One region of the Streptomyces sp. NPDC002790 genome, then DNA from elsewhere that is predicted to be linked to it. Evidence: riboswitches for the same ligand, from Rfam matches in the RefSeq annotation. Region 1 holds a riboswitch; the other holds the start of a gene.

Region 1 (3,514 bases):
GGCGTCCAGGGCCTCGACGTCCGCCTCGACACCGAATGCACTCCATACGGCGCCCAGTTGGGCCCGCGTGGTGGTCTCGTCGCAGGCGAGCGAGGTGTGATCGGCGTCCACGAGGCGCAGGTTCACGCCGCCTTCGCGCGCGGCGGAGACGACCTCGGCTGCCTTGCCCGGCACCCGCACGGTGAGGGTGTCGAAGTACGCGCCGTGCACGACCTCGACGCCGCCCGCGGTGAGCCCCGCCGCGAGCACGGTGGCGTATCGGTGGGTGCGCCGTGCGATGGACTTGAGGCCCTCGGGCCCGTGGTACACGGCGTACATGCCGGCCATGACGGCGAGCAGCACCTGCGCGGTGCAGATGTTGCTGGTCGCCTTCTCGCGGCGGATGTGCTGCTCGCGGGTCTGCAGGGCGAGGCGGTACGCCTTGTTGCCGTCGGCGTCGACGGAGACACCGACGAGGCGGCCCGGCAGGGAGCGTGCGAACTTCTCGCGTACGGCCATGTATCCGGCGTGCGGACCGCCGAAGCCCATCGGCACACCGAAGCGCTGCGTCGTGCCGATGGCGATGTCCGCGCCGAGGTCACCGGGCGAGGTCAGCAATGTCAGAGCGAGGAGGTCGGCGGCGACGGTGACGATGGCGCCCAGCTCGTGCGCCTGGTCGATCACGGGCTTGATGTCCCGCACGGCGCCGGAGGCCCCGGGGTACTGCACGAGCACGCCCACGACGCCGCGCTCGGCGACCTCGGCCGGAATGCCCTCCCCGAGGTCGGCGACGACGATCTCGACACCGGTCGGCTCGGCGCGCGTCTCGATGACGGCGATGGTCTGCGGCAGGGCGTCGGCGTCGATGACGTAGACACCGTTCTTGACCTTGCCGACGCGGCGCGACAGGGCCATCGCCTCGGCGGCCGCGGTGCCCTCGTCGAGCAGCGAGGAGCCCGAGGTGGGCAGGCCGGTCAGCTCGGCGACCATGGTCTGGAAGTTGAGCAGCGCCTCGAGGCGGCCCTGCGAGATCTCCGGCTGGTAGGGCGTGTACGCCGTGTACCAGGACGGGTTCTCCATCACGTTGCGCAGGATGACGGGCGGTGTGAACGTCCCGTAGTAGCCGAGGCCGATCATCGAGCCGAGCACCTGATTGCGCTCCGCAAGGGACTTCAGCTCGGTGAGCACCTCGGCCTCGCTGCGGGCGGCCGGAAGGTCGAGCGCCTCGGCGCTCTTGATCACATCGGGCACCGCGGCCGCGGTCAGCTCGTCCAGCGAGCCGTAGCCGACCTGCGCGAGCATCTTGGCCTGAGCGGCGTCATCGGGGCCGATGTGGCGCTGCTCGAAGGGGATTCCTCGCTCCAACTGGGAGAGCGGAATACGGTTGGCGGTCATTGGCGGAGGCCTCCTGGTCATTGCGACCTGCGAGGGGCACCACGGCGCGGGTACCCGGTCGGCCTCCCCCTCTGTCATCTCAACCTGAGAGCTTCACCGGCCCACCCCGCGAGAACACGGAACACACCGGCTTGCACCGTCGGTGAGAGCGGAAACCGTGCACCCCGCTCTGCTTTCCAGAGTGACCTCGTCCGTGCGGTACAGGGGCCTGAGAGATTCCGGGGAGGAGTTGCTCCTTCGGCGCCCCCGACGACCGTCGGAAGACTCTCCCGCACGGGGTCAGCAGCCGCCTGCCAGCCTACCAGCGGCTACGTGGCCGGAGCCCCCGAGTGGCCGCCTTCCACAATGTGCTCTTTCGTAGTGTTTACAGACGAGTTGCGATCATCGCGATCAGTTGGAGGGCCCGTGCAGACCGATGTCGATCCGCGCAATCTGATCGGCCGCAAGGCATTCGACCGCAGCGGGGCCAAGATCGGCACCATCGACGAGGTGTACCTGGACGACGCCACGGGCGTGCCGGAGTGGGCCGCGATACGAACCGGCCTGTTCAGCCGCGACGCCTTCGTACCGCTCGAGCCCAGCGACTTCACGGACGGCACGCTGAACGTGCCCTTCGAGCGCTCACTCATCAAGGACTCCCCCGACTTCGGCGTGGGCCGCCACCTCTCCCCGGAGCAGGAGCTCCAGCTCTACCACCACTACGGCCTGGAGATCACGGCTCCTCAGTCGCCCGACGTCACGTTCGGCAAGATCGCGGGCGCGGAGGACGACCCGACCTGATCCTCGGCCTCTTCGACGGCTTCGGCCCCTTCCACGGCTTCGACCGCTTCGACGAGCGGCAACGGATCCGCCGACTCCAGCTCGGGATCGTCGACCCGGAACGTCCGCACCCGCCCCCGCACCCGCGCATACGGCGTCTCGAACCGCACGGTCACCCGCCCCAGCCCGCTCCCCTGCACCCACCCGTGCCCGAACTCGGTATGCCGCACATCGTGCCCGGCCAGCCACTTCCGCTCCACAGGCACCGGCTCGGGCTCGACCGCCTCCACGGACTCGACGGGCCCCGCGTCCCCTTCTGGCTCTCCGGCGGCGGCCTCCTCGGCAGCGGCCTCCTCCGCGGCGGCGAACTGCGCGAACAAGTCCTCCTGCGTGAAGTCGGCGAGCCCACTGACCCCGACCCCCAGCAAGCGCACGCCACCGGTCGTGTCGACGCTCTCCAGCAGCCGCGCCGCGGCCTCCCGCACCACCCCGGGATCATCCGTCGGCCCCCGCAGCGTCTCGGAGCGCGTCAGCGTCGAGAAGTCGTAGCGCCGCACCTTGAGCACCACGGTCCGGCCCGAACGATCGGCCGCTCTCAGCCGCTCCACGCACCGGCCCGCGAGCCTGCGCACCTCCATCCGGACCCGCACCCGGTCATGGATGTCCACGTCGTACGTGTCCTCGACCGATACGGACTTGGAGTCCCGCTCGGCGACGACGGGCCGCTCGTCGCGGGCGAGCGCCATCTCGTACAGGTGGCTGCCGTGCGCCTTGCCGAGGAGTCGCACCAGCTCGTCCTCACCGGCCCCCGCGATCTCCTCCACGGTCTGGATCCCGGCCCGCCGCAGATGATCCGCCGTCGCGGGCCCGACGCCGGGCAGGATCCGCACGGACTGCGGCCCGAGCAGCGCGCGCTCGGTACCTGGGCGTATCAGCACAAGACCGTCCGGCTTGGCCTCCTCGGAACCGATCTTCGCGAGCATCTTGGACGCGGCGATCCCCACGGACCCGGTCAGACCGGTCACGCGCCGGATGTCGGCCCGCAGCCGGTGCCCCACGGCCTCCGCCGAAGCGGCGTCCCAGGCCGCCTCACCGGCCTCCAGATCGACGAACGCCTCGTCCAGGCTCAGCGGCTCCACGAGGGGCGAAAGGGCGCCGAGGAGCCCCATCACCTGCTCGCTGATCTCCCGGTAGAGCCGGAAACGCGGCACCAGATAGGCGGCATGCGGGGCGAGCCTGCGCGCCTGCCCCATCGGCATCGCCGAGTGCACCCCGAACTTCCGCGCCTCGTACGACGCCGTGGCCACCACACCGCGCGGACCGAGCCCGCCCACGACGACCGCTTTCCCGCGCAGGCTCGGCTTCGCCGCCTGCTCCGCAG
Region 2 (3,514 bases), on a different contig from region 1:
ATCCGGCCTGGCCGTGCCAGAGCAGCATCCAGACCTGCCCGGCCGCGGGGTCGGCGAGGGCCTTGAGGAGCGCCTCGTACGCGTCGTAGCGTCCCGGCGTCACCTGGCGCAGCATGTGCTCGACTTGTCCAGCCGCGGCCGTGCCCGACGCACTCACCCGTAACCGCCCCTTCGGCTCTTCACATACGTCCGTGTCCCACACGTGGCCGGAGAGCGAAGCGCCGACCGGTCACGTCATGAAACCAGCTTAAGCGGCGATACTGACACCGACTTGACGGACGCCGTCACCCTTCTCGTACGTAGAACGGCCGTACGTGTGTACGCAGCCAGTCCGCGACCGGGTCCTGCGTCACGTCCAGGAACACCAGGTTGACGGTCCAGGCCACCGGCGCGCGGCCCAGCGCCCGCCCCAGCGCGTCCAGCGGAACGTCCCGCGCGCCGCCCGCGGCGCCGGCGGCCTGCGCCAGCAGCTCCACGCCGATGAACAGGGACGGCTCGGCGTCCTCCACGGTCGCGAGGCAGCGCCGGGCGCTCAGTACCGTGCCGAGCGCCTCGAACTCCTCACGCACCGCGGCCAGGAAGTCCATGGGGTCGACCTGCCAGTCCGGCTCGCTGAGCACCACGCGGCCACCCGCCGCCGGGCCGTCCAGCGGCGTGCGGCCACTGCGGGCCAGCTCGGCGACGGCCTGCGGCGGAAGCGGCACACCCACCGTGCCGTCCGGGTTCACGGCGATGCCGAGCTGCGGCGGAAGCCCGCGCGCGAACTCCACGGCCGGGGCCACGGTGCAGTCCATCCGGCCACCGGTGACCGCCATGAACTGCTGCTCGGAGCTGAACACGGGGACGTAGGCCTGGCCCCCGATCTCCAGGCTCGGCAGATCGAGGTCCCTGCTGGCGTTCGAACCGCCCCTGGGCAGCGGGATCCACACGTGGCTGCGGCCGAGCACCTCGACGACGCGGGCGCCGGACTCCGGCCGCCCGAGCGCCGCGGCGAGGACCTCCTCCAGCTCGTTGGCCGGCCAGCCCTGCGCGGGGTGGGCGTAGCCGCCCTCGTGCCCCTGGGCGTGATCGTGCCCCGGCTCCGGGGTACCTGGGAACTCCATGACTGCCATCAACCTCTGCTGTTCCGCCCGCTGCTGCTGCCCGCCGACCTTAACCGCTGTCAGTCGTCGAACGTGATCCCTCCCAGCGCCTCCATCGCCGCCCGGTCGAGCAGCACCGCCGAATCCATCCCGGCCGGCAGGTTCCCCTGCTCCGTCGAGCTGACGAGCGCGCCCACCGCTCTGCGGTGCCGGGCGAAGGCGTACCGGGACACCCCGCGGCCGCGGTCCCGCTGCCCCTCGAGGGCCGTGTCCGCCGGTACGTCGAGCAGCATCAGGTGGACGGCCGCGCCGCGCCGCCGCGCCGTGCGGATCACCCAGCGGCGCACCCACGCCTGCGTACCGCAGTCGTGCACGACGACGCTCACGCCCGAGCGCATCGCCCGGCGCAGCCCCACGTAGTGCGCGACGCGGACCAGCGGGCGGTACAGCGCGTACGGCAGGTGGCGCGGCATGCGCGCGGCCCAACGCTCGCGGGTGTCCTGCGAGTCGATCCGGATCTCCGCCACGGCCCGCCGCATCAGCGTCGACTTTCCGCTGCCCGGCAGGCCCGAGAGCACGACGAGGTCGCCCGCCGCGAAGGCGAGCAGGCGCGGCGTGTGACCGCGGCGGCCGCGCAGGTCCCGCACCGAGCGGCGGCCGGAGGTCCGCACCCCCGCCACCACCGGCGCCGAAGCCGCCACCGCGTACGCCCCCGCCACTGCCTTCTGCACCGTGATCGTCCTCCCCGTTCCGGTCACGCCACCCTTGCCCCTCAAGTGTAAAGAGAAGGTAATGCCACTCAAGGGCTTTCCCTGTCGGACGGGCATGCAATGATGTGCGCGCAAACTGCATACCGGCCGCTTGAATCCGCGCGGGAGAGTTCCGGGTACCCACGGGTCCCCGGACGCCGAAGGAGCAAGTTCCTCCCTTGAATCTCTCAGGCCCCGTACCGCGCGGGCGAGGCAGATCTGAAAAGTGGGGCGTCTTTGTGACGTGACGCCCCCACCCAAGGTGCAAGCCCCCTCGGGGCGAACCTCTCAGGTTCCGATGACAGATGGGGAGGACGTCCCGCGCGCGATCAGCGGGACTCCGCCATCGTCGTCATGCCACCGGGAGCACACCAGCCATGAGCCGCACCACTGCCCTTGACGCCCTGCATCGTTCACTCGGGGCGACGATGACCGACTTCGCCGGCTGGGACATGCCGCTGCGCTACGGCAGCGAGCGCGACGAGCACAACGCGGTACGCACGCGTGCCGGCCTCTTCGACCTCTCCCACATGGGCGAGATCACGGTGTCCGGTCCCGCCGCCGCGGACCTGCTCAACCACGCGCTCGTCGGCAACATCGGCTCCGTCGGCCTCGGCCGCGCCCGCTACACCATGATCTGCCGCGCCGACGGCGGGATCCTCGACGACCTGATCGTGTACCGGCTGGAGGAGACCACCTACATGGTGGTCGCGAACGCGGGCAACGCGCAGGTCGTCCTCGACGCCCTCACCGAGCGCGCCGTCGGCTTCGACGCCGAGGTCCGCGACGACCGGGACGCGTACGCGCTGCTCGCGGTGCAGGGCCCGACCTCCGCGGCGATCGTGAAGTCCGTCACGGACGCGGACCTGGACGGCCTGAAGTACTACGCGGGGCTGCCCGGCACCGTCGCCGGCGTACAGGCGCTCATCGCGCGCACCGGCTACACCGGCGAGGACGGCTTCGAGCTGTTCGTCGCCCCCGCCGACGCCGAGAAGCTGTGGCAGGCGCTGACCGAGGCGGGCGCCGAGTACGGCCTGATCCCCGCCGGCCTTTCCTGCCGGGACACGCTGCGCCTGGAGGCGGGCATGCCGCTGTACGGGCACGAGCTGACGACCGACCTCACACCCTTCGACGCCGGTCTCGGCCGCGTCGTGAAGTTCGAGAAGACCTCGCACGGGGACGACTTCGTGGGCCACGACGCGCTGGTCGCCGCCGCCGAGCGCGCCGAGGCCAACCCGCCCCGCAAGCTCGTCGGCCTCATCGCCGAGGGCCGCCGTGTCCCGCGCGCCGGGATGTCCGTCGTCGTCGACGGCACGGTGATCGGCGAGGTCACCTCCGGCGCCCCGTCCCCGACACTGGGCAAGCCGATCGCGATGGCGTACGTGGACCCGGCGCACGCCGAGGCCGGTGCTGCTTCTTCATCGGGGGTCGGTGTCGACATCCGCGGCAAGCACGAGCCGTACGAGGTCGTGGCGCTGCCGTTCTACAAGCGCCAGAAGTAGTCCGCGCCGCGCACCGGCGCCCCCTCTGTCACCAGCACCTTCCCGCGTACAGGAGAATTCGCCTCATGAGCAACCCCCAGCAGCTGCGTTACAGCAAGGAGCACGAGTGGCTCTCCGCCGTCGAGGATGGCGTCGCCACGATCGGCATCACGGAGCACGCCGCGAACGCGCTCGGTGACAT

Evidence for each region. A riboswitch is a leader RNA that binds a small molecule or an ion and turns the genes downstream of it on or off. The one in region 1 is predicted to bind glycine.
Region 2: linked by a shared signal. The riboswitch ahead of gcvT (glycine cleavage system aminomethyltransferase GcvT) and the one ahead of gcvP (aminomethyl-transferring glycine dehydrogenase) in region 1 are both predicted to bind glycine.

The regions. Positions count from the first base shown of each region.
Region 1 covers NZ_JBEOVM010000047.1:8,952-12,465, reverse strand. The annotation lists gene gcvP (aminomethyl-transferring glycine dehydrogenase) at 1-1,374, opposite strand, end outside; glycine riboswitch at 1,561-1,656, opposite strand; gene ABT004_RS21160 (PRC-barrel domain-containing protein) at 1,780-2,154, shown strand; gene ABT004_RS21155 (DNA polymerase IV) at 2,097-3,514, opposite strand, start outside.
Region 2 covers NZ_JBEOVM010000022.1:26,000-29,513, reverse strand. The annotation lists gene ABT004_RS13560 (enhanced serine sensitivity protein SseB C-terminal domain-containing protein) at 1-157, opposite strand, end outside; gene ABT004_RS13555 (enhanced serine sensitivity protein SseB) at 285-1,103, opposite strand; gene ABT004_RS13550 (AAA family ATPase) at 1,163-1,819, opposite strand; glycine riboswitch at 1,945-2,044, shown strand; glycine riboswitch at 2,045-2,146, shown strand; gene gcvT (glycine cleavage system aminomethyltransferase GcvT) at 2,209-3,333, shown strand; gene gcvH (glycine cleavage system protein GcvH) at 3,399-3,514, shown strand, end outside.